Regions from separate parts of the Pengzhenrongella sp. genome, predicted to be linked through region 2. Evidence: riboswitches for the same ligand, from Rfam matches in the RefSeq annotation. Region 2 holds a riboswitch; each other region holds the start of a gene.
The links. A riboswitch is a leader RNA that binds a small molecule or an ion and turns the genes downstream of it on or off. The one in region 2 is predicted to bind S-adenosylmethionine.

Region 1: linked by a shared signal. The riboswitch ahead of VIM26_RS24075 (aminotransferase class V-fold PLP-dependent enzyme) and the one ahead of VIM26_RS00825 (hypothetical protein) in region 2 are both predicted to bind S-adenosylmethionine.
Region 3: linked by a shared signal. The riboswitch ahead of VIM26_RS19920 (LLM class flavin-dependent oxidoreductase) and the one ahead of VIM26_RS00825 (hypothetical protein) in region 2 are both predicted to bind S-adenosylmethionine.

Annotation. Positions count from the first base shown of each region.
Region 1 is NZ_DATCNW010000418.1:38,429-43,895, forward strand. It holds gene VIM26_RS24060 (MaoC/PaaZ C-terminal domain-containing protein) at 1-19, shown strand, start outside; gene VIM26_RS24065 (DUF5995 family protein) at 136-843, shown strand; gene VIM26_RS24070 (pentapeptide repeat-containing protein) at 989-1,627, shown strand; gene VIM26_RS24075 (aminotransferase class V-fold PLP-dependent enzyme) at 1,906-3,282, opposite strand; SAM riboswitch class IV at 3,322-3,434, opposite strand; SAM riboswitch class I at 3,585-3,686, shown strand; gene VIM26_RS24080 (rhodanese-like domain-containing protein) at 3,692-4,141, shown strand; gene VIM26_RS24085 (O-succinylhomoserine sulfhydrylase) at 4,207-5,457, shown strand.
Region 2 is NZ_DATCNW010000017.1:5,398-10,864, forward strand. It holds gene VIM26_RS00820 (FdhF/YdeP family oxidoreductase) at 1-1,898, shown strand, start outside; SAM riboswitch class IV at 2,151-2,262, shown strand; gene VIM26_RS00825 (hypothetical protein) at 2,308-2,787, shown strand; gene VIM26_RS00830 (hypothetical protein) at 2,964-3,326, opposite strand; gene VIM26_RS00835 (hypothetical protein) at 4,006-4,695, shown strand.
Region 3 is NZ_DATCNW010000346.1:13,537-19,003, forward strand. It holds gene VIM26_RS19895 (CBS domain-containing protein) at 1-223, opposite strand, end outside; partial or broken gene VIM26_RS19900 (isocitrate lyase/phosphoenolpyruvate mutase family protein) at 389-517, shown strand; gene VIM26_RS19905 (hypothetical protein) at 517-1,152, shown strand; gene VIM26_RS19910 (hypothetical protein) at 1,149-1,688, shown strand; gene VIM26_RS19915 (hypothetical protein) at 1,757-2,713, opposite strand; gene VIM26_RS19920 (LLM class flavin-dependent oxidoreductase) at 2,725-3,876, opposite strand; SAM riboswitch class IV at 4,214-4,322, opposite strand; gene VIM26_RS19925 (hypothetical protein) at 4,503-5,467, shown strand, end outside.

The DNA of each region.
Region 1 (5,467 bases), on a different contig from region 2:
AACCGTCGTCCCGCACTGAAAACCTCCGCGTTCTGCAAACTTGCCCGCGTTCTGCAAACTCCCGGAGTTCGCAGAATGCGCCCTACTTTGCAGAACCGGGGTGCTGGACGCCGGGTTGGTCGCTAGGGTCGGGCCATGGACAGTGGGGTTCCGGCGGCGGCTCGGCCTGCCGCGAGCATCGACGAGGTTGTCGCACGAATGCGGTCCATCGACGCCGCGCTTCCGGCGCACGACGGCGTGGCCAGCTTCAACCGGATGTATCTCGACGTCACGGTGGCCGTGAGTCAACGAGTCGCGCAGGGGGGATTCGGCGACCCGGCGTTCGTCGCGCATCTCGACGTCGTGTTCGCCAACCTCTACTTTCGCGCGATCGATGCCATGTCCGGGCCCCGGTCCGCGGTGCCGGTGGCGTGGCGGCCGCTGCTCTCCGCCCGCAAGAACCCCGGGATCGAGCCCATCCAGTTCGCCCTGGCCGGGATGAACGCCCACATCAACCACGACCTGCCGCTGGCCGTCGTGAGAACCTGCCGGGAACTGAGAACGACGCCCGACGACGGCCACCACCACGAGGACTACGAGAGGATCAACGTGCTGCTCGATGCGGCGGACGACGCCATCCGGCGGTCCTTCGAGCCGAAGGACCTGGTCGCCGTCGACCGTCACCTGTCGGCCGTGGCCAACGTCATCAGCAACTGGAGCATCAGTACGGCGCGCGAGGTGGCGTGGCAGACGGCCCAGGCACTGTGGGACGTCCGCGGCTTCGCACCGGCCTCGGATCTGCTGACCAACGCGCTGGCCCGCACCGTGGCGATGGCCAGCCGAGGTCTCCTCGTCGTCGTCTGACTACTCGTTGCCTTCAAGGGGCTGAATCGGCTCCCGATGCGCTGCCCCCGGGCCGTCCGTTGAGGTAAGCCCGCACCATCTTCACGATCAAAAAGATCACCCGGCCGCGCGGCCGGACGCCGTCGGGCATGGCAGGGTCTCAGGCGTGAGACGACGCATCGGAGACGTGAACCTGCCCGAGCTGACCCTGTACACCGGGGACCTCGAGCCCGACGGCGACTTCGACGGCCTCGAGTTGCGCGACCTGGACCTCTCCGGCCAGAGCGCCGAGAACGCACGGTTCCTGGACTGCCGATTCGCCGGCTGCGTGCTCGACGACGCGGCGCTGAACCACGCGCAGATCGCCGACACGGTGCTGGAGGAGGTGCGGGCGCATACGCTCGAGGCCATCGAGACGACCTGGCGCGACGTCGCAGTCTCCGGCTGCCGGCTCGGCGCGGTGACCGCGTACTCGGCGCAGCTCACCCGGGTGCGGATCTCCGGCGGGAAGCTCGACTTCGTCAACCTGCGCGACGCCGACCTGACCGACGTCGTGATCGAGGACTGCCAGATCGGCGAGCTCGACCTGGGCGGCGCGCGCCTGACCCGCGTCACCCTCGCGGGCTGCCGGGTCGGCAACCTCGACGTCACGCGGGCGACCCTGGACCGGTTCGACCTGCGCGGCGCGGACCTCGCCGGTCTGCGCGGCCTGGGCAGCCTGCGCGGCGCGATCATCACCCCGGACCAGCTGATCGAGATGTCCGGCCCCCTGGCAACCCACCTGGGCCTCACCGTCCGCGAGTAAGACTCCGCCGAGAGTGGACTAACCGCCCGTTTGAAACGTCAAAACAAGGCGGTTACTCCACTCTCGGCGGAGGGGTTCGGGCGCGGGCGAGTGCAAAGCGGCGAGTCCGGAGTTGTCAGACGCTGCGCGGTCCCTGGCCCGCGTTGGGTCTGACAACTCTGGGGTGCTTCCGGGTGTGATCGGTGAGTTCGCCATATTGGTGCGAGTTCGCCGGTTTCGAACGGCGAACTCGCATCAAACAAGCGAACTCGCGGCCGGGGCGACTCGCGCCCGGACCGTCAGGCGCAGGCGGCGGCGGTGCCGGCCAGCGCCGACAGGCCGTGCAGCTCGAGCAGCGGGCGGGGGTCGTTCTGGACGGTCCAGCAGCCGTCGACGACCTCGTAGGTCGCCGTCGGGCCGTCGGCGAGGTAGGCGCGGACCCCGACCAGCAGGCGGTCGACCGTCTCGGCATCCGTCCCGACGCCGATGCTCGCGCGCACCGCACCGGCGGGCACGCCCAACCGGGCCAGCAACGGGTGCGCGCAGAACTTGCCGTCCCGCACGCCGATCCCGTGCTCGGCCGCGAGGTAGGCCGCGACGAGGCCCGGGTCGTGCCCGGCGACGTTGAACGTCACCACGCCGATCGGCTCGACGGAGTCCGCCCAGATCCGCACGACCTCGACGCCGTCGATCGCCACGAGGCCGCCGACGAGCAGCAGGCGCAGCTCGCGCTCATGGGCCTCCAGCGCGCCGTCGGGCAGGGCGGCGAGCGTCTCGCACGCCTCGGCCAGCGCGATCGCGCCGATCACGTTGGGCGAGCCGGCCTCGTGCCGCGCGGGCGCCGTCGTCCACAGCGTCCGGTCGACCCGCACGTGCTTCACGGCGCCGCCGCCCGCGAGGTACGGGGTGCCCTCGTCGAGCCAGTCGCGCCGGCCGACCAGGGCGCCCGCGCCGAACGGCGCGTACGTCTTGTGCCCGGAGAACGCGACGTAGTCCGCGCCGGTCTCGGCGAGCGAGAAGCCGCGGTGCGGCACCAGCTGGGCGCCGTCGACCACGACGCGCGCGCCGGCGTCGTGCGCGAGCCGCACGACGTCGTCGATCGGCAGTGCCTCGCCGGTCACGTTCGACGCGCCCGTGGTCGCGACCAGCGCGTATGACGTCGTGGCGAGCTCGCGCGCGAGCGCCTCGAGCGTCCCGGCGACGGTGTCCTCGAAGGGCAGCACGGTCGCGTTCAGGCGCTGCCAGGGCAGCAGGTTCGCGTGGTGCTCGACGTCGAGCACGAGGACCTTGCCGCCGGGCGGCACGCAGCCGGCGAGCAGGTTCAGCGCGTCGGTCGTGTTGCGCGTGATGATCGCGAGGTCGTCCTCGCGCGCTCCGACGAACCGCTCGATGGTGTGCCGCGACGCCTCGTACAGCGCGGTCGACACCTGGGACAGGTACCCGGCGCCGCGGTGCACGCTCGCGTACAGCGGCAGCACCTCGGTGACCCGGGCCGCGACGGCCTCGAGCGCGGGGGCACTCGCCGCGGAGTCGAGGTTCGCGTAGGTGCGCGTGCTGCCGTCGATCAGCGGCACGCGGGTCGCCGCGCCGACGACGGGCAGCAGCGCGCCGGGCCCGGTCGAGCGGGCGTCGGTGCGGGTGGGCGCGCAGGTCGCGCTCTCGGTGATCACAGACATGAAATGCCTCCGGTAGGTCCATCGGGACCACGTCGTGAGGCCCCGCGCTTGCCCGGGCCGATTGGCCAAGGCCAGGTCGTCACCCGGGGCACCCCGCCGCGGAGGAGGGTTGCCGGCCAGCAAGCCGGGGCTATCTGCTGGCACTCATGACCTGTGAAGAGAATCGACCACGCCCCGCAGGACTGTCAACCCGGTCGGCCCCCGATCGCCAAATGTCTAGTAAATGGTCGGAAATGTCTCACTGGTCGGACGGCACCCGTTCGGCGCTTGGACTCGACCGGGCTGGGGACGTAGCATCCGGAGCACCATCCAGAGCGGCCGAGAGATCTGGCTCGTTGACGCCGCAGCAACCCCCCAAAGCCTCCGGGCGGCGGGCGAGGGTGCTACCGCCAGGACGATGGAGGCGCATATGAGCACAACGACCGACCCTGCCAAACCCACGACCTACGCGGGTGACCTCACTCCTGCACAGGCGTGGGAGTTGCTCGAGGGCGACGAGCGCGCCGTCCTGGTCGACGTGCGCACCGCCGCCGAGTGGCGCTACGTCGGGGTGCCCGACGTCGGCTCGCTCGGCCGGGCGCCCGCGCTTGTCGAGTGGATCGGCTACCCGAGCGGCGCGCAGAACCCCCGATTCCTGGACCAGCTCGCCGCGGCCGGACTGGCCGCAGGCGACGGTCGCCCGGTCGTCTTCCTGTGCCGCTCCGGCGTGCGGTCCATCGCCGCGGCACAGGCGGCCACCGCGGCCGGGCTCGGCCCGGCGTACAACGTGCTCGAGGGTTTCGAGGGCGGCGTCGACCGCGCCGGACACCGCGGCGCGACCGGCTGGCGAGCAGCCGGCCTCCCATGGAGCCAGGCGTGAGCGCCGACCGCGTGCCCGGCGACGGGACCGCCCCGGACGCCTTCCCCGGCAACGGCCCGGACCGCGTGCCCGGTCCGGCCGCCTGGGACGACGGTTCCCTCCCCGTGGACCGCCTGCGCCCGGACACCCTCGCGGTGCGCGGCGGACACGTCCGCACGCCGTTCGCGGAGACCTCCGAGGCGCTGTTCCTCACCACCGGCTTCGTCTACGACCGCGCGGCCGACGCCGAGGCCGCGTTCGCCGGCCAGAACGACCGGTTCGTGTACTCCCGCTACGGCAACCCGACCGTCTCGACGTTCGAAGAGCGCCTGCGCCTGCTCGAGGGCGCCGAGGCGTGCTGCGCGACGGCGACCGGCATGTCGGCGGTGTTCACCACCCTCGCGGCGCTGGTGAAGTCCGGCGACCGGATCGTCGCGGCGCGCGCCCTGTTCGGCTCGAGCCTGGTGATCTTCAACGAGATCCTCGCGAAGTGGGGCGTGCACACCGACTACGTGGACGCGCACGTGCCCGAGCAGTGGGAGGCCGCCCTCGCGACCCCCGCGACCGTGGTGTTCTTCGAGACCCCGTCGAACCCGATGCAGGACCTGGTCGACGTCGAGCGGGTCAGCGCGCTCGCGCACGCGGCCGGCGCCGTCGTCGTGCTCGACAACGTGTTCGCGACGCCCGTGCTGCAGCTGCCGCTCACGCAGGGGGCCGACGTCGTCGTCTACTCCGCGACCAAGCACATCGACGGCCAGGGCCGCGTGCTCGGCGGCGCGATCCTCGGCTCACGCGAGTTCATCGACGGGCCGGTCCAGCTGTTCCTGCGCAACACCGGGCCGTCGCTCAGCGCGTTCAACGCGTGGGTGCTGCTCAAGGGCCTGGAGACGATGTCGCTGCGGGTCCGCGCCCAGACCGCCGCCGCTCTGCAGATCGCGACCTGGCTCGAGGCGCAGCCCGGCATCGCGAGCGTGCGGTACCCGTTCCTGCCCTCCCACCCGCAGCACGACCTGGCGCGCAAGCAGATGTCCGGCGGCGGGACCGTGGTCACCCTCGACCTCGCCGTGCCCGACGGCGCGACGGCGGAGGTCGCGAAGAAGGCCACCTTCGCGTTCCTGGACCGGCTCGAGGTGATCGACATCTCGAACAACCTCGGCGACGCGAAGTCCATGGTCACCCACCCCGGGACGACCACCCACCGCAAGCTCGGGGTGGAGGGACGGGCTGCGGTCGGGATCGCGGAGACGACGGTGCGGCTCTCGGTCGGGCTCGAGGACCCGCTGGATCTGATCGACGACCTGCGCCGCGCGCTGGGGTCCGCAGCCCCCACCGCCTGAGCGCCCCCAA
Region 2 (5,467 bases):
TCATTGCCCGCGAGCTGAACGCCCTCGACTCGCCGGACGAGGCGACGTTCTACACGAGCGGACGCACCAGCAATGAGGCGGCGTACGCGTACCAGTTGTTCGTCCGGGCGTTCGGTACGAACAACCTCCCGGACTGCTCGAACATGTGTCACGAGTCGACGAGCCTGTCCATGGCCGAAACCATCGGTGTGGGCAAGGCAACCGTCTCTTATACCGACTTCGCCAAGGCCGACCTGATCATCATCATGGGTCAGAACCCTGGCACGAACCACCCTCGGATGCTCACAGCGCTCGAGGAGGCCAAGGAGGCGGGAGCCAGCATCGTGGCCGTCAACCCGCTGCCCGAGGCAGGGCTGATCCGCTACAAGAACCCGCAGCGACCCCGTGGGCTCGTCGGCAAGGGCACCGCGATCGCCGATCAGTTCCTGCAGGTGCGGATCGGTGGTGACATGGCACTGCTCCAGGCCGTCTGCAAGCGCGTGCTCGACGCCGAGGCGACGGCACCGGGGACGGTTCTCGACCACGCGTTCCTGACCGAGCACTGCCAGGGGCTCGAGGAGCTCAGGGCCCACCTTGAGGGTCTCGACGAGCAGGAGGTGCTCAGGGCGACTGGGCTGCGTGTCGAGGAGATAGACGAGCTCGCGGCTAGATACCTGCGGGCCGAGCGGGTCATCGTCTGCTGGGCGATGGGGCTGACGCAGCACAAGAAGGCCGTCGCCACGATCGCCGAGATCATCAACCTGCTGCTCTTGCGCGGCAACATGGGCCGTCCGGGTGCCGGTGCTTGTCCCGTTCGCGGGCACAGCAACGTCCAGGGCGATCGGACCATGGGCATCTGGGAGAAGCCGCCCCAGTCGTTTCTCGATGCATTGCAGGTGGAGTTCGGGTTCGACCCGCCGCGGGAGCACGGCTGCGACACGGTGGAGTCGATCCGGCGCATGCGGGACGGTGGTGTCAAGGTGCTCGTCGCGCTCGGCGGCAACCTCGTGTCCGCTGTGTCGGACACGACTGTTGCGGAGGCCGCGATCCGCAGCACGCGGCTGAGCGTGCAGATCTCCACCAAGCTCAATCGGTCGCACGCGGTGACCGGTGAACAGGCGTTGATCCTGCCGACGATGGGCCGCACCGAGATCGACGTCCAGGCCAGCGGTCCGCAGTTCGTGACGGTCGAGGACACGGTCTGCGCTGTGCACGCGTCGAGCGGGAGGCTGCAGCCCGCCTCACCGTTGCTGATTTCTGAGGTCGCCATCGTCAGCCGCATGGCCGCCGCGACGCTGGGCGCGAAGGTCGCGGTGGACTGGGCGGCTTTCGAACGCGACTACGACGCCGTCCGCGACCACATCGCGCGAACCGTGCCGGGTCACGAGGACTACAACCGCCGAGTGCGCCAGGAAGGGGGGTTCGTCCTTGCGCACGGGCCGCGCGACGAGCGGAGGTTCCCTACGAAGAGTGGCAAGGCCATGCTCTCCGTCAACGAGCTCGAGACCACTTATGCGCCGCCGGGCCGGCTGCTGCTGCAGACGCTGCGGTCCCACGACCAGTTCAACACGACGATCTACAGCCTCAACGACCGTTATCGCGGGGTCCACAACGGGCGCAGGGTCGTGTTCGTGAACCCGGACGACCTGGCCGAACTGGGCGTCGAGGACGGCGCGTGCGTCGACCTGCACAGCGAGTGGCCCGACGGCGTCGAGCGCGTCGTCGAGCAGTTCCGGGTCGTCTCCTACCCGACGGCACATGGCTGCGCGGCGGCGTACTTCCCGGAAGCGAACGGGCTGGTGCCGCTCGACAGCACGGCCGAGCGCAGCAACACCCCGACGTCGAAAGCCGTGGTCGTGCGGCTGGAGCCGGCCCGCGTGCACACTCTGGCTGCTGGACGCGCGGTCACGTCGCGCTGATCGGGCGCGCCGAGATCTTCAGACGCGACGCTACTGCGCAGGGTGATCCACCCGCCATCGAGCGTGTCGATGTAGCCGGGTGCAAGGCACATGCACCCTCATCTACTCAGGCACGCCCCCTTCGACCAGTCGCGAGGCCCCGGGAGGAGCCGGCGGGCTGCTTCCCAGGGTGTCGCGCCGGGCTGACGGCGCTGAAAGTACCCAGACCTGCTCACTGAAATTCCCCACCCCGCCCGACTACGATCACTTCTAGGTCAAGAGAGGCAGCGCTAAGCCCCTGAGCTAGCTGCCCGGCAACCCGGCTTCGCCTGGGTGCCCCTGAGGGAAGACCCGGCCCAAACGCACGTGTCGGCAAGCGCGGATCACCGGGCGACAGCCGCGGGGTCCCTTGAGTTCGGGGAGTGCCGTCATGTCCAAGAAGATCGATCCGAGGTCGTCGGGTCAGCTGCCCATCCCCGACCTGCACCGTTTGGGCTGCACCGCCTACATTGCCGGGCACAACGTCCACTGGATCCAGGCGCTGCACACGTCGGACAAATCCGAGGTGTCCGCGCAATCGTGGCGCGGACAGCTAGTCACCGTGGACGGTGAGGTGCTAACGGTCCGCAAGCCAGAGGACCACCTCATCCGTTTCCGGAACCACGACCCTGCCCGGCTGGTCGCTGTCCTCGAGCGCACTGGTGTAGACGTGCTCATCAACGACCAGTACGCCATCTTGCGGGTTGGCTCGTTCTGCTTCTCGATCAAGGCCGACAGCGGGGAGCCGCTCGGACCGTGCCCGATCGATCAGCTGCCGCCGAATCTGACAGCTGAGCAGATCGTGGCGCGTGTTCGCACGCACGGTGGCTTCAGCCTCGATCCACGTGATGAAGTTGGTCTCGCGGGCTGATCGAGAACGACGAATGCCATTCTGAACTGGGGCGATGGCACTCACTTAGGGTTCCAACGCACCATTGGGACCCCAAATCGCCCGGGCGGTGACCTTGGCGTAGGACCGGGCTCGCTCAGCACGCTGGGTGCCCAGCCGCGCGGGGCTCATCAACGCGCGGTGCCGCACGTGGTCGTTCATCGCCGCGGCCGCCGAGCGGGCGAGTTCATCTCATACCGGGCGGCGTGCTCACGCAGGTACTCGCGCAGGTAGGGAATGGTGAAGTCCACGTAGCCTCGCCCGGCCGCCTCGATGATCCCGGCATCGATGAGGCGGCTCCGGTACACGCTTGCGTAGTACGCGCTCTCACCCATCCGCTCAGCGACTGTCCCGGTGTGCGAACACCCAGAGTCGTGCGACATCGCCAGCAGGTACGTCCGGTCGACCGCAGACAGGTCGCCCAGCGCGGTCTCGTGCACGGTGCTGCCCAGGCGTTTGCGGGCGGCGGGGATGCCCTGGTGGACAGCATCGAGGTCAACGGGGACGTTCTCGCCCGCCAAGGTCCGATAGGGAGGTGGTTTCGGGTGTCGCATCTGTGACCGGCACGCCGCGGGCAGGCGGGTACGTGCGACGTTGGTCACGGCTGCATGACTACCCGGGCCGGCTCCTGAGTGGCTCGGATCGCGGCTGCCCGTGATCCCGCGGTTGTTGACGCCGCGGGTTCAGCTCTCAGGGCGGCGCCAATCGGGCTGTCTGCCGCGGCGGCAGGGCAAGCCAGGGCCGCCGCGGACGCCATCGGCCTCGCCGCTCGCGACGGCTCCACTGAACCGCACGACAAGGCTCTGCCCAACCCGGCGAGAGAAGTGTCCAGATTTCGGCCGCCGTGAGATGCTCAGCTTCCTCCGTCGTCGACGGGCAGTTCCGATCGGATCGGGCCATAGTGTGTCGAACTGGTCTCGGTCAGCGGGCGCCACAGAGCCCGCTAGGGAGAACTCGATGCACTTGCGTCTACACATTCATCTTGCATCAACTGCCCTCATCGCGTTCGTCGGTGCCTTCACGGCCCCGGCAACGGCTGCGACAAGCCCTCAGGATCCCGTGGTGGTCCCTGGTGATTTGGACGGCGCGAGGGCCTTCAGCTTCGGCGTTGGTTCAGATGGGGTGCTGAACGTCGGAAAGACTCTCAATAGCGTTTGAAATTGATCGCTGTGTTCGCTCCTAATAACGCGGAGGGCCACGATGGCTGAAGACGCTCGCCGAACGCAGGACAATGATGGGCGTCGCCGCGTGGGCCCGGGCGGCAGAAAAGATGTTCGCGATTTTGTCTTGCCATATCGCCATGGTAAATACTGGAACTGGGACCCAGTGAAGCGTCAGTCGGAGACAGCCGCTCATCTGATGGCACGAATGCCCCTGGACACTGAGGCATCTGCAAACGCATGTCTCCAGATGGCCGAATTGGTTGCCAAATCAGCGATCGACCGTGCCGAGGCAGCCGATCATCGGGCGTCGACGATCGCAGGTAGTGTTTCGATTGCTGCCAGTTTCACGCTCAGTGCCGCGGGCCTCCTGCTCGATGAAAGTAAGTGGCCGACTGATTCAAGGCCACGCACACTTTTCGCAATTGTACTCTGCTTGACGACTGGCCTCTTTGTTCTCGCGGCTCTGTACTCTCTTAGAGCGCTCGTTTCAAAGAAGACACGATATTGGAAATGGATCGACCCGAACGACCTCTGGGCTATCTTGGGCGAATCGACAGCAGAAGGGCGTACTGGATTGCGGGCGGCGCGCCTCCTCGATAACTTCGCCTCCAACTGGGAGATCGCGGATCTGAAGAATCGTAATATCGACAATGCGCTTCGGTGTGTATTATGCGCATTGTCGGCACTAACGGGTTTGGCTGTTATTGCGGCCAGCACGGTATGGTGACGCGACGAAGTCGGCTTGGGCCCGCCGCGACTCGCGCAGCGGGCGACCGGTGACCTACGACCTGCAGCGAGGCGCGGCCTCATTCACGATCGACGAATCGGCGACCAGCTCGGCATAGTCGCGCCCCAAGCCTCTCCTCAGATCGCCATGGACCCGCACTCGAGCATCGTCGTGACGCCTCTGATCGGCTGCCGGAGTCGACCTCGTCGAGTCCGAGCCAAAACCCGCCGCGCGCCGAGCAGGTCACGCCCTGCCAGCCGGGCATCCTCGGCATCTTCGGCTCCGCCACCAGCCAGACCATGACGACCTCAACGTGGGCAGCGTGCAAATTTACGCTCAGGAGATGCATTTAGTCACGGGAACGTTCTCACCAGCCAACAGCGGCAGGGTGCAGGTTCTTCGTAGGGGCCTTCACGCGTTTGGTTCGGGTTTGACGGCCCACCACACCCTTCGTCGCGTCAAGGCTCTTTGTCTGCGACCTCGAAGCCCAAGTCGCTCAACGACACACAGCGGTCAAGTGCCGGTCCGCAAGCGACATCGGTCGCGGTAGCCGACGTCACGGACCCATGCCTGGTGGCCCAGATCTCGCGGCGCGCGCCGCCCATCAAGAGCGCCGTCAGCGAGGCGTTCCCGCGGGAACGCCTCGCACCGAGGCCGGTCCGTGTCGCCAAGAGGTGAACGTTTCCGTCTCGCCCTCTGGGATGAAACGTTCCCACGGAGACGCTTCTCGCGCCTCGCCGTGACGACGCCGAGACGACGCCGAGTACGGTCG
Region 3 (5,467 bases), on a different contig from region 2:
TGATCGCGGACACCGTCAGGTCGAGGACGTTCGAGTCCTCGTTCAGCCGCCGGACGACGTCCCGCTCGCTGACGATGCCGTCGATGTGCAGACCGTCCCGTGAGACCACGAGCGCGCCGATGCGGTACTCACCCAGGACAGCGACCAGCTCGCGGACGGTCTGCTCCGGGAAGATGGTGACGACCGACTCGCCCTTGCGCCGCAGCACCTCGGTAATTCGCATGGTCGAAGGACCTCCATCACTCACGTGCCGCGAGCCGGCGTCGTCGCGGACTTCTGGTGTGACGGTACGCCACATGTGTGCGCGGTCGGCCGTCACTGAACCGTCGCGGCGAAAGCCCCACGGCGCATCTGAGAAGGCTGGCCGGGCCGCCGCCTCACGCGGGCGGTCCGATACGTCGAGGCAGAGGCCGACTGCGTCTTCGTGCCCGGTGTCGTCGAGGAGGACACGATCCGGCGGCTGGCCGCAGCCATCCCGGCCCCGCTCAACACCCGAACCGGGATGATGGAGCCGTGATGACGTGGCCCGAGGCGCGAGACCTCGCCAGGGAGCTGGCCCTTGCCGCGACCGACGGGAAGATCGACTCCTGGATTGCCGGAGCGAATCTCCTTGAGCAGCTCGATGGCAGGTCGTGGCTGCTGCTCGACGCAGCCGCGCGCACCTTCTCCTACACCGACGGGACTCCGGTGGGCGGCACTCGACGGTGGCTGGGTACCTCGGCCGCCGAGCCCACCGGGTTCGTAGCGGCGGTCACCAGCCTCCACGCGGACGGGCGAATCCGACAGCGAGCCGTTCGGATGCTCGCCAAGAGGGACGCCCGCATAGCGGCGATCGCGATCGCCGTCCGCTCGCTCGACCACGTTCCCCAAGTCCGCGACGAAGCGCAGCGCAGCGACGATGACCTGGTGCGGATGCTCGCCGACCGAGCCCCCCGCGTGCGTGCGGCAGCGCGCGGGCGGGTCCAAGGTCGAGGCATCGATGCAGCCGACTGGTACCGGAGGCAGCTCGACCTGCCCACCACTCCGGCGCGCACTCTGGCTGCATGCTTGGACGGTCTCGCCGCGACGGGGGAACCCAGGACCTCGCAGCATTCACCGCGCGGCTGCGTCACCGCAGCGCTCGAGTCCGAGCCGCCGCCGTCACCGGGGTGAGCGCTTGCGCAGCCCGAGAAGAGGCCCTGGTCGCGCTCGAACCGGTCCTGTTGGACTCGAGCCCTCGCGTGAGCGCCGCGGCCGCGCGGGCCCTCGTCCGCCTCCGGGCCCCGCAGGCAACCGCGGAAGTCGCCTGGACCTCCGCGCAGCGATGGAGCAGGCAGGCAGCCTGGTTGCTGAGCCGAGGCGCCGGCAGCTGGGACCGCGTCGAGGCCGACCTGCGAGCGAGAGCGGACGCCGACGCCCGACTAGCGTTCCGTGGGCTCGAAGGCATCCGGAACTGGCTCGGGACCAGCGCCGCGACCACGTACGCCGTCCTGTCGGATGAGCAGCGCGAACGCATCCGCGAACTGCTCGCAACCGACGCTCTCGGCCAGGCCACGCGCCGGGCCGTGGCCTTCCACGCCGGCATCCAGCTTCCGCCGCCCACCGCCATCGCGCCCGAGGACGCGGCTACCGTGCCCGGGGACGCAGCTTCCTTCGTGACGAGGCCGAGGCGCTCTGGGCGATGGCTGCGCCTCGTCCGGCGCCGTTGAAGGGCCGGTCGACCACGCGTTGAAGGTCGACCGCCGTGGGAGGCGGTCCGCGCGACGGGGTGCCGGTGCTAATGCGAGAACGCGACCGCGGGTGCGCGATCGAGGTCTCGTCCGACCGGGACCACGTCGAACCACACCTGCGCGAGGAGCTCGAACGAACGCAGCGCGTCCCGGGGGTCGTGCGCGATGCTCGTCACGATCAGCTCGTCCGCGCCGGTGGCGGCCGACACGATCACGTACGGCTGATCGAGGACGCCGGGCCGGAACGAGCGCCGGTAGGCGGCGACGGTCTCGAGCACTGTCGCAGGGCTGACGTAGTAGTTCGCCGCGAGCGGCAGCCCGAGCTCGGCCGCCGTCCGCGCGCTCTCGCCCCCGGAGGAGGCGAGCACCCAGAGCTCGAAGTCCGCACCCTCGACGGCCGGGCTGGTGTAGCCGGTGTCGTCCACGAGCTCGCCGGAGCGCAGCGCGAGGATCTGCTCGAGCTCCGCGCGCAGCGAGGCCGGCGAGCGCGCGGCGCCGATGACCCGTTGTTGGGCCTTGAGCCGCTCAAGTCGAGCCGGGTCGGAGCCCAGGCCGGGTGGTGCGGCGGGGACGCGGAGCGCGCCCGGATCGTGTGGAGCCGGTCCGGGGAGCGGGGCGCCGTCGTCGGGCGGGGCCGACGGCGGCGTCCACGCGCGGCCCACGCCCAGGTCGACGCGCCCGCGGTGCAGCGCTGCGATGGTGCCGAACTGCTCCGCGGCGAGCAGGGGGCTCGCGGCGACAGCCGCGAGCAGGGGCAGCGTGTCGGGACGCCCGACGACGTCCAGGTCGTAGATCTGGCCCTTGTGCTCGCGCAGCCGCAGGCCCTCGGCCAGGAACAGGAAGTCGAGCTTGGCCGCCTCCGCGTGCCGCGCGAGGTGCTCGAACGAGCTGAACTCGATCCGGCTGGCCGAGCGGGGGTCGCTCCAGACGGTCGTGTCGTTGACGCCCGGGAAGTGGGCGCCGAGGTGGATCTGCTTGCGCGGGCGCGAGGTGCTCGTGGTCATCGCCGCGGTCCTCAGGCGATCGCCGCGTAGCGGTTCGCGGGGCGGGGTAAGCCCAGCGTGTCGCGCAGCGTCGCGCCCGGGTACGCGCGCCGGAACGCGCCGGCATGCTGGAGGAACGGGATCACGCCGTCCACCAGGCCGTGCAGGTCGGTCTCGAGCGAGGCCGGGCGCACCGTGTACCCGTCGACGGCGCCGGCGGCGACACCCTCGCGCAGCACCCGCGCCAGATCCTCGGGCGTCCCGACGTGCACGAGCGAGCCGGTGTCCACGGACGCGCCGTCGAGGTTCTCGAGCAGCGAGCGACGCTCGGCCGACGCCGCGGGGTCGGGCCCGATGATGGCGTAGACGTCGAGCAGGATCCGCAGCTCGGCGGGATCGCGTCCCCACCGCGCGGCCTCCCGGCGGACGTCTGCGGCGGCCTGACCGGCGACGTCCAGGTCGGTCGCGCGGATCCGGACGACGTCGGCGCGCCGCCCCGCGAGCCGGAGCTCCGGCTCGGAGCCGGCCCGCACGACGACGAGCGGCTGGCCCTGCGGCGGACGCGGCGCGGTGGACGGTCCCTTGACGGCGAAGTGCACCCCGTCGAAGTCGACGTAGTGCAGCTTCCCGCGGTCCACGAACCGCCCGGAGGGGACGTCGCGGATCTCGGCGTCGTCCTCCCAGCTGTCCCACAGCCGGGTGACTGCCTCGATCGCCTCGTCGGCCTCGGCGAGGGCCGCGGCCTCCCCTGCGGCGGGTCGCCGTCCGAAGTGGCCCGCCTCCGCCTCGGACGTCGAGACGCCCACCTGCCAGGCGGCGCGGCCCCGGCTGACGGTGTCGATCGTCGCGATCGCCTTGGAGACGTGGAACGGCTCGGTGTGGATCGTGTCGATCGTCGCGACGATGCCGATGCCGGACGACGGCGGTGCCACCCGGGCCGAGATCAGCGCCGCATCGAGGCGACCTGGACGGGTCCCGTTGCGGGGCTGGAGCGAGAACGCGTCGTCGAACAGCACGAAGTCGAGCACGCCGCGCTGCGCGGTCGCCACGAGGGCGGCGAGGCGCTCGGGGTCGAAGGGGCGCTGGCCGCTGGTGCCCTGGGTGCGCCCGACCGCCGGATGGGCGCCGGCGTCGGACAGGTCGACACCGAGGTGCAGCGGACGGGACGGGGAGGCCTTCGGCATGGGGTCATCGCTTTCGCAGGGCAAGGCGGGGCGCGTGAGCGCAGCGGGCGGTACGGGCTCCGCGGCTCGGGTTCGCGCGTCGGGGCGGGAGGGCGTCGCACAGCCGTCCGGCGCTCGCGGGCCGGGATCGGCGTGCGAGGGCAGAGCGGGCAGAGCCCTGAAGGGGAGAGCGGCGGCGGCCTGCGCGGCCTGCGGTCACCGGTTCAACAACACGGACACAGACACGAGCGCAGCAGCGCGCCCGTGGCTGGGCACGGCAAGGACCACGCGGTGCGCGACGGCAGGTCGCGCCTCGTTGTCCGTGCCATGGTCGGTCTCCTTCGTCGACACCTGGTCGACCTCGCGCGTTGCCCCTTGCGGGGCCGAGTCAAGAAGCACCCACAGCGCTCTTGCGAGAAGTGGGTTGCCGGCCAGCGAGCCGGGGCTATCTGCTGGCGCTCTTGACTGCAGTGGTCGGGACGTTAGGCCCGGGGGTGGCCCGAGTCAATGAATACCTGAATGTGCCCACGATGTGGGAACTCCGGGTCCTCAGCGGCGGCTCAGGTTGGGTATGGCAGGATCGGCCGCTCGACCCCATCTACCCAGCAGCGTGACCACGACGTGAAGCGAGCGGAAGGTTCGAGCCGATGACCAAGCCACGCGCGGCGCGATCACTTGGCCGCTCGGCCGTAGCCACCGTCGGATCCTCGCTCACCGCCGGGCTCGTGGTGCTCGCCATGCTGATCACGCTCGCCGGCCCGGCGTCCGCCGACGACTACGGCCCGGCGCGCCGGGCCGCGGAGGCCAGGGCGGCCCACGCAGCGCATGCCGCGGACGCGATCGCGGCGTCGATCGCGGGGCTGACGACCGCCCTCGCGCATGCGTCGCGCGACCTGCGGGCCACCCAGGTGCGCCTGCCGGTCGCACGGGCGGAGCTCGCAGCGGCGAAGGCCGAGCTCGAAGGCGCCCAGCGCGAGGCGATCCTGGACGCCGCGCGGCTCAAGGACGCGAAAGCCCAGGAGGCGGCGATCAGCTCGACGATCGGCGCCGATGATTCGCGCGGGGCGAAAGCCGACCTCGCCGTCGGGCAGCTGGCTCGGCAGGCTTACAAGGGCGAGACGGCCGCCACGAGCATGAGCGTCGTGGTGGGCGCGAAGAGCTCCGCGGACTTCGTCCGCGACTACGAGGTCGTCGCCACTGCGCTGCGCATCCAGACCGAGGCCGTGGCCGAGGCCGAACGGATCAGCGCCGTGGACCGGAACAACCGGGCCCGACTGACCGCGGTCAAGGACCGGGTCGTCGTGCTCAAGGCCGACGCCGACCGAAGGGTGGTCGAGGCCGCCGCCGCCCGCGCCGTGGCCGCCGCCCGGCAGGCAGAGATCGTCAACCTGATCGCGCGGCAGTCCGCGCAGCAAAGACGCGTGACCGTGATGAGGGCGAGGGCCGTAGCCGCGCAGGTGAGGATCAACGCCGAGCGCAGGGCGATCGGCCGAGAGCTCGCGCGCATCCTCGCGGCGCAGGCCGCCGCGGTCGCCGCCCAGCAGCGGGCCTCGCGCGCGAGCAACAGCTGCGTCGCGGTCAGCCCGTCGGCCGGCGCGAGCGCCTCGGGCGC